Regions from separate parts of the Labrys sp. Lb11 genome, predicted to be linked through region 1. Evidence: predicted binding sites of a transcription regulator. Region 1 holds the regulator's gene; the other holds the start of a gene.

Region 1 (4,412 bases):
CCCGCCACCACCCGCCTCGCGGTCGCCGAGGGCCGCGTGGTGATGCAGGCCGCGACACTCGAGCTGGTGCGTGCCGGCAACGCCAAGAAGGGCGACGTGCTGGGCACGGCCCGCATCGCCGGCATCATGGCCGCCAAGCGCACCCACGAGCTGATCCCGCTCTGCCATCCGCTGCTGCTCTCCAAGGTGACGGTCGAGATCGAGCCGGAGCCGGATCTGCCCGGCTTGCGCGTCACCGCCAGCGTCAAGGTGGCCGGCCAGACCGGTGTCGAGATGGAGGCGCTGACCGCCGTCTCCGTGGCTTGCCTGACCATCTACGACATGATCAAGGCAGTCGACCGCGGCATGCGGATCGAGGGCATCCGCCTCCTGGAGAAACACGGCGGCAAGTCGGGCGAATGGCGGGCAGAGGCATGACGGAACTTCTCGCGGTCTCGGCCGCGCTGGCGCAGGTCCTGGACGGCGTATCGGCGCTGCCGGCCGAGCCGGCGCCGCTGCCGCAGGCGCGCGGCCGGGTCCTGGCCGAGCCGCTGGCGTCGCGGCGCACCCAGCCCGGCTTCGACGCCTCCGCCATGGACGGCTATGCGCTGCGGGCGGCGGATGCGGCGGCCGGGGCGCGGCTGAAGGTCGTCGGCGAGAGCGCGGCCGGCCACGCCTTCGCCGGTACGTTCGGCCCTGGCGAAACCGTGCGCATCTTCACCGGCGCCCCGGTGCCCGCCGACGCGGACACCGTGCTGATCCAGGAAAACACGCGGCGCGAGGGCGATACCGTCACGCTGACCGCCGCGGCCAGGCCCGGCCAGAACATTCGCCGCCGCGGCCTCGATTTCCGCGACGGCGACACGGCGCTGGTCGCCGGCACCCGCCTCGGCCCGCGCGATCTGGCGCTCGCCGCCGCCACCGGTCACGCAACCGTTCCGGTCCATCGCAGGCCCCGCGTCGCCATCCTCGCCACCGGTGACGAACTGGTCCTGCCCGGCACCAGCGTCGGCCCGCATCAGATCGTCGCCTCCAACAATTTCGCCCTGGCCGCGATGGCGGAAGCCGAGGGCGCGGCGGTGATCGACCTCGGCATTGCCGGCGACAGCCTGGCGGAGATCGAGGCGGCGATCCGGCGCGCACGCGACGCCGGGGCCGACGTGCTCGTCACCATCGGCGGCGCCTCGGTCGGCGACCGCGACCTCGTGCAGGCCGCCCTCACCCGCGAAGGCATGCAGCTCGGCTTCTGGAAGATCGCCATGCGGCCGGGCAAGCCGATGATGCACGGCAGCCTCGGCGCCATGCGCATCCTCGGCCTTCCCGGCAATCCGGTCTCGGCGATCGTCTGCGGCGTGCTGTTCCTGACGCCGCTGATCCGTGCCCTCGCCGGCCGCGCCGACCGGACATTGCCGCGTCGTCCGGCCCGTTTCGCCGTGGACTGGCCGGCCAACGATCTGCGCGAAGACTATCTGCGTGCGACCTTCACGCTTGACGCAGCGACGAACCTGCCGATGGTGACACCATCGGCCGTGCAGGATTCGTCCATGGTTGCCGTGCTCGCCGGCTCCGACTGCCTCGCCATCCGGCCGCCCCATGCCGCTGCGGCACATGCCGGCGATGCCTGCGAGATCATCGATCTTCGCGCCGCCGGCTACTGATCGTCTTTACCGGAAGTTCATGGTTGCGGAACACAGTGCGAACATGTAGCACTGTTCATGGTTTGTTTGGCGATTCACCAGTTGATTCGCTGCCTCCGCGCCGGGAACGCCCATGCTGACGAAGAAACAACACGAATTGCTGCGCTTCATCCACGAGCGGCTGAAGGAGCAGGGCGTTCCCCCCTCCTTCGACGAAATGAAGGACGCGCTCGATCTTCGCTCCAAGTCCGGCATTCATCGTCTGATCATGGCGCTGGAGGAGCGCGGCTTCATCCGCCGCCTGCCCAACCGGGCACGGGCGTTGGAGGTCGTGAAGCTGCCCGAATCCTCGGTACCGGGCCTCACCACAGTGTCGGCCCCGCGCGGCTTCCGGCCCAATGTCATCGAAGGCAATCTCGGGCGGGTGCGAGCCGCTCCCCCGCCGGCCCTGGACGAGGACGCCGCGCGTTCGGTGATGATCCCGGTGATGGGCCGGATCGCTGCCGGCACGCCGGTCTCGGCGATCCAGAGCAAGAGCCATACGATCAGCGTGCCGCCGGAGATGCTGTCGGCGGGCGAGCATTTCGCCCTGGAGGTCCGTGGCGATTCGATGATCGAGGCCGGTATCTTCGACAACGACACGGTGCTGATCCGGCGCCAGGACAATGCCGAGACCGGCGATATCGTGGTGGCGCTGATCGATGACGAGGAAGCCACCCTCAAGCGCTTGCGCCGTCGCGGCGCCTCGATCGCGCTGGAGGCCGCCAACCCGGCGTATGAGACCCGCATCTTCGGCCCCGACCGCGTGCGCATCCAGGGCAAGCTGGTCGGTTTGTTCCGCCGCTACTGAGGCAAGGCCTCGTCCCGGGCAGGCGCCTCGTCGGGGGCAGCTTCGCTTTTCTCCTCCTGCGTATCAGGCGGCGGCTTGGGGCGCGGGGGAGCCGGCGCCCAGGGCCTGTCGCCGCCGGCCTCACGCGCCGTGACGATGCGCCAGCGCGGCTCGCCGGTGTCCGGCGTCGGGCCGTCGTCATAGATGGCGAGGGAACCGGCGGCGCGGATGGATGTCCGGTCCAGCACCAGCCCCGCAGCCTTGCAGCGCGCCGGGACCGGCAGGGGCGAGACCAGGATGGCGACCCGGCCGCAATCCTCCTCGATGGCGTTGACGGTGCGGTCGAGCACCAGGAACCGTCCCTTGCCCAGAGGCGCCGAGCAACCCTCCTTGTCGCAGCGCACAGCCGCCGTCAGCGTCGGGTCTTCCAGGTTGCGGCCGTCACCCAAGGCCAGCAGCCATTCGCGCTGATTGAAGGCGTCGCGCCGGCTGCCGATCGTCGACAGGGTCGCACCGTCGCGCACCAGCGCGGCATAGCCGTTGGCGCCGATGATGGCGACGGGACGTGCGTCGATCGTGGCCAGGGCGCTGCCGGCCGCCAGCGGCAACATGGCGACCAGGGCGAGACGCGTGCGCAGGATGGCCAGCAGCACGATTCCGGCGGAGAACGCGGCCAGGGCGGCGGCCGAGAATTGCGGCGTGACGATCTCAGAGCCAGGCCAGGACGCGACCATGCGGGCGATGGCCATGAACCAGCCGACCGCCACGCCCATGGCCGACCAGAGCGGCGCACCATAGCCGAAGGGCTCGGCCGCCAGCGCCAGCAGGGCCAGAGGCATGATCAGGAGCGACACGATCGGCGTCGCCATGAAGTTCGACGCCAGGGACTGCAGCGTCAGCCGGTGGAAATGGAAGGCCGAGAACGGTGCCGTCGCCAGGGAGGCAATGATGGTGGTGACGGCGAGGCCGACGACGACGATGCCCAGCCGCGACAGCATCCGCCCCATGGCCGTGGCCGGAGGCCGCGCACCCGGCCGGCGCGGCCTGTCATACCAGGCCACCATCATCGCCACCGCGCCGAACGACATCTGGAAGCTCGGCCCCAGCAGCTGTTCGGGGGTTGTCAGCAGCACGAAGGCGGCGGCGAGCCCGACATTGCGCCGCGTGACGGCACTGCGGCCAAGGGCCACCGCCATCAGCACGATCGCCGTCATGACGAAGGCGCGCACGGTCGCGACCTCTGCTCCGGAAAACAGCGTGTAGGCGGCGGCCGGCGCCAGTGACAGCATGGCCGCCAGCGCTTTGAGGGGCATGGTGAGGGCGATGCGGGACGACAGGGCGAGCAGCGCCCGGATCAGCCAGAACAGGCCGCCGGCGAACAGGGCCATATGCAGGCCGGAGATCGAGACGACATGGTAGAGCCCGGCAGCCCGCAGGGCGGCATTGGCGTCCTCGGGGATGAGGCCGCGCTTGCCGGTCACCTGCGAGGCGGCGACGGCGCCGTTTTCGCCGGGGATCACCGCGACGATGCGATCGGTCAGGGCGTTGCGGGACCGATCGAGGCCGGCGGCGAAGCGCTCGCTCCAGGACATCGTCACGGGCCGAGGGGCCGGCTGGAGCTTGCCCGCGGCAAAGCCGACGGCGCCGATGCCGTCGAAATAGGCGTCGCGGGCGAAGTCGTAGCCGCCGGGCACGGTCGGAGGCGGCGGCGGCCGCAGCAGGGCTTTCACGCTGACGCTGTCGCCCGGCGATATGTCGCCGACGCTGCGCACGGTCAGGCGGACCAGCGCCGGCACGTCGGCCGGCGCGAGGCCGTCGATGCTTGCCGGGCGTAGCACGAGGCGGGCCGAACCGCTGGCGCGCCGCTCGACCGACAGCACCGCTCCGGTGACCACGGCCGTCATGGACCTGCGCAGTTGCGGCGCTTCCAGACTGAGCGTGCGCAGCTTGGCGGCCGAGAAACCCAG
Region 2 (4,412 bases), on a different contig from region 1:
CTCGTTCGCGGCGGCCGGCTATAGCGTGCAATCCATCGCCATCGCCGTCGCCGGACCGCTGACGGCGCCGATCGCCGCGGCCGTCGCCGCGGCGGCTGCGGTGGAACTGACCCGCCTCGGCAGCCGCCTTCTCGCCCGTGTCATCCCGCGCGACGAGACCTATGTGGTCGACGAGGCCGACTTCGTCGGCCTGACCGCCTCGGTGACGATCGGCCCGCTCGACGAGGGCAGGCCCGGCCGCGTGCGCCTGCAGGACCGGCACGGCAACTGGCACTTCCTCATCGCCCGCGCGGCGCCGGGCCACGGCCCCTTCGCCACCGGCGCAACCGTGCTGCTGGCCGACCGCCGCGACAAGGTGTTCCTCGCCATCACCGTCCCCGACGACCTCACCTCGGGCCGCTGAGCCCGCCCCAACGGAGCCTATCGATGATCATGGACATGCTCATCCCGGCCGCCATCGGCCTCGTCGTCATTCTCGGCATCGGCTTCGTGCTGGCGACGCTCTACACCCGCTCCTCGCGCGACCGGGCCTATGTGCGCACCGGCCTCGGCGGCCAGAAGGTGGTGCTCGACGGCGGCTCGGTGGTGCTGCCGGTGTTCCATTCCACCGCCTGGGTGAACCTCAAGACGCTGCGGCTGGAGGTGCGCCGCGGCGAGGGCGAGGCCCTGATCACCAAGGACCGCATGCGCGTCGACATCGGCGCCGAGTTCTATGTGCGGGTGAAGCCGGACAGCGCCTCGATCGCCCTGGCGGCGCAGACGCTCGGCGACCGCACCAACGACGCCAACGAGCTGCGCGTGCTGATCGAGGCCAAGTTCGTCGACGCCCTGCGCTCGGTCGCCGCCACCATGGTGCTGAACGACTTGCAGGAAAAGCGCATGGACTTCGTCAAGGCGGTGCAGGAGGCGGTGGCGGCCGACCTGCAGTCCAACGGCCTGGAGCTGGAATCGGTGTCGCTGACCCGCCTCGACCAGACCGACATCAAGCATTTCAACGCCAACAACTACTTCGATGCCGAGGGCCTGGCGACGCTGACCCGCATCACCGAGGCGCGCAAGAAGGAGCGCAACGACGTGGTGCGCGACACCGAGGTCGCCATCGCCACCAAGGACCTGGAGGCCCAGCAGCAGAAGCTGTCGATCGAGCGCACCTCCAAGGAGGCCGAGCTCAACCAGCAGCGCGACATCGTCAACAAGACCGCCGAGACCCGGGCCCAGGCGGCGCAGAAGGAGGCGGAAGCCCGCCGCGCCGAGGAGGAGGCACGCATCGCCACCGACCAGGCCATCGCCGAGCGCAACGCCAAGGCCGAGGAGGCCAAGCAGACCGCCAACGTCGCCACGACGCGGGCCATCCAGCAGCGCAAGACCGAGGCCGAGCGCGACGTGCAACTGGTGGCGCAGGAGAGCGCCATCGCCGTCTCCAACAAGAGCCGCGAGGAATCGGACGCCAACGCCCTGGCTCAGGAAGCCCGCGCCAAGGCGGTGGCGGCGCAGGAGCGCGTCACCACGGCGCAGGCCGTCGAGGTCGCCGAGCGCGAGAAGCAGATCGCCGTGATCGCGGCGCAGAAGGAGGCCGAGACCGACGCCGTCGCCGTCCGCGTGCAGGCCGCGGCGGACAAGCAGTCGGCCATCGACAAGGGCGAGGCGATCACCACCCTGGCCCAGGCCGAGGCCGAGGCCGCCAAGACGCGGGCCCAGGGCATCCGCGAAATGGGCCAGGCCGAGGCGGCACGCGAGCTGGCGCTGAACGAAGCCCGCAACCGCCTGAGCCAGGAGGTCATCGCCTACGAACTGACGCGCGAGCGCATCCGCGTCATCCCGCTGGCCCTGGCCGAGGCGGTGAAGCCGCTGGAGAAGATCTCGGACATCCGCATCTTCGACGCCGGCGGCCTGCTCGGCGGCAAGGCCGGCGGCCTGACGGGCAACGGCAACTTCGGCGACGGGCTGGTCGGCCAGCTGCTGGCCTACCGCGCCAACGCGCCGCTGCTCGACAAGATCCTGGCCGAGGCCGGCTTCACCGGCGCCGACCCGGTGCAGGCCATGACCAACGCCCTGGCCCAGGCCAATGGCGCGGCCCGGCCGGACGGCAAGGCGCCGGCAGAGCCGCAGGAGTGAGCAGCCCGGCCCGAGGCTCCTCTTGAGGCGGGAGGCGGTGCAGGACAAGGCAACGCCCTCTCAGCCGTCATGGACGGGCTTGTCCCGGCCATGATGGAAGCGTTGCACCAAGGATTTTTTACGGTCGCGTTGCCGCCACGATTCCTGAGTTCGGAGCCCTGCGCGCGTCCAGACTCCGCTTGCAATGTTTCCTTTTTGTTCTAGTCTGCCGGCAGATCAACTCCGCAGAGCCCATGCCGCAGACCGTCCCGCCTCATGCTCCGCTCCCGGCCCGCCCCGATACCGGCCGCGGACGCGCGGCGACGCTGGACAGCCTGCGCCGGCTGCTGCCGCGCCTGGAAAACACCGGTCGCGGCACGCGGATCCTGCCTTTCGGCCTGCCACCGCTCGACCGGGCTCTGCCCCGGGGCGGCCTGGCGCTGGATGCCCTGCACGAGATCGTGCCCGACACGGCAGCCGACATGGGCGCTGCCCTGGGCTTCCTGAGCGCGCTCCTGTCTAGAACAAATAGAGAACAATCCATTCTGGTCGTGCAGGACAGGGCCGATGCGGCGCAGCGGGGCCGGCTGCACGGGCACGGCCTCCGCATCCTCGGCCTCGACCCGGCCCGCCTGATCCTGGCGCAGGCGGACGGTGACATCGAGGCGCTCTGGGCCCTGGAGGAGGCGCTGCGCTCGGGCGCGCTGGCCGCCGTCGCCGGGCTGTTCTCGGCCCTCCGGGGCCTCGACCTCAAGGCGAGCCGCCGGCTGCACCTGGCCGCCGCCCAGGCGGAGGCGCCGCTGTTCCTGCTGCTGCCCGGCGCGGGGGCGAGCGCCGCCGCGACGCGCTGGCGGGTCGCCGCGGCCCCGGCCGCCCGCGACCGTTTCGGCCTGCTCGAACGCTGGCGCTGGCGGCTGGAGCTGGAGCGCTGCCGCAACGGGCGGACGGGAACCTGGACCGTGGAGTGGGATCATGCCGCGCATCGTTTCAGTCTGGCTGCCTCGCTGGCCGATCCTGCGCTTCCTGGCGGCGCAGCGATCCGCGTCGCCTGAGGCGATCGACGACAGCCGGCCCTTCGTGCTGTCGGTCGAGGGACCGGGCGGCGGCCTGATCGCCGCCGCCAACCGTGCCGCCGCGGCGGCCGGCCTCGCCTCCGGCGACCGGCTGGCCGATGCGCGGGCGCGCTGCGGGCCGCTGCAGGTCCGGCCCGCCGATCCCGCCGCCGACGACGCGGCCCTGCGCCGGCTCGCCCTGTGGGCGACGCGCTATGCCCCCGCGGTCACGGCCTGGGGCGAGGCGGAGGGGGCGGACGGGCTGTTCATCGACGTCGCCGGCGCCGACCACCTGCTGGGCGGCGAGGAGAAGCTGCTCGCCGACCTCGACGCCCGCCTGCGCCGCTTCGGCCTGCCCGCCCGCCTCGCCGTCGCCGGCACGGCCGGAGCGGCCTGGGCCCTGTCGCGTTTTTCCCGCATCCCCCGCCCGATCCTGCCGACGGGCGCGGAGGCGGCGGCGCTGGCGCCCCTGCCGGTCGCGGCCCTGCGCCTGCCGGCCGGGACGCGCGAGCCGCTGCGGCGGCTCGGCTTCAAGCGGGTGGGCGACCTCCTGGACAAGCCCCGCGCCCCCTTTGCCGCGCGCTTCGACAAGGGATTGCTGCGGCGGCTCGACCAGGCGCTGGGCCGTGCCCCGGAAGCGCTGACCTGGCTCGCGCCGCCGCCGGCCTATCGGGCGTTGCGCCAATTGCTCGAGCCGGTGCTGACCCAGGACGCCGTCGTCACCGTGGCGCGGCGGCTGATGGCCGACCTGGCGCCGCAGCTCAAGCGGGACGGCATGGGTGCGCGTACCCTCGAGCTTGCCCTCTACCGGGTCGACGGTGCCGTGCGCACGGTCGATATCGGCCTTGCCCAGGCGACGCGCGATCCCGCCCATGTGGCGCGGCTGATCGGCCTCAAGCTGGAACGCCTCGGCGAAGCCGTCGACGCCGGCTTCGGCTTCGAGGCCTTCGCCCTGTCCGTCATCGGCGCCGAGGTGCTGGACGAGCGGCAGTCGGGCTTTGCCTCCGCCGCCGCCATCGACCTGGCGGAGCGCCGCACCGCCCTGGTCGACAGCCTGCGGCAGCGGCTGGGGCCGCGCAGCGTGCAGGTGCTGGCGCCGGTGGCGAGCCATGTGCCGGAGCGCTCGCAAGCCGCCCGGTGCATCGGCGAGGCGCCGCCGGCCTGGCCGGCGCCGGACGGCTCGCGCCTGCGCCCGGTGCTGCTGCTCGCCGCCCCGGAACCGGCCGACATCGTGGCCCTCCTGCCCGACGGCCCGCCGCGACGCCT

The links. Region 1 encodes LexA, which represses DNA repair genes until DNA is damaged. Its sites were predicted from a motif close to TGTTCNNNNTGTGTTCNG; they were not measured.
Region 2: AC27L4_RS28030 (ImuA family protein) is a predicted target of LexA. The motif match lies at 2,301-2,318, and genes of this name have one in related genera.

The regions. Positions count from the first base shown of each region.
Region 1 covers NZ_BAAJOT010000005.1:250,043-254,454, reverse strand. The annotation lists gene moaC (cyclic pyranopterin monophosphate synthase MoaC) at 1-417, shown strand, start outside; gene AC27L4_RS19805 (molybdopterin molybdotransferase MoeA) at 414-1,637, shown strand; gene lexA (transcriptional repressor LexA) at 1,750-2,466, shown strand; gene AC27L4_RS19795 (ComEC/Rec2 family competence protein) at 2,460-4,412, opposite strand, start outside.
Region 2 covers NZ_BAAJOT010000008.1:230,851-235,262, forward strand. The annotation lists gene AC27L4_RS28020 (OB-fold-containig protein) at 1-403, shown strand, start outside; gene AC27L4_RS28025 (flotillin family protein) at 427-2,115, shown strand; gene AC27L4_RS28030 (ImuA family protein) at 2,349-3,146, shown strand; gene AC27L4_RS28035 (Y-family DNA polymerase) at 3,067-4,412, shown strand, end outside.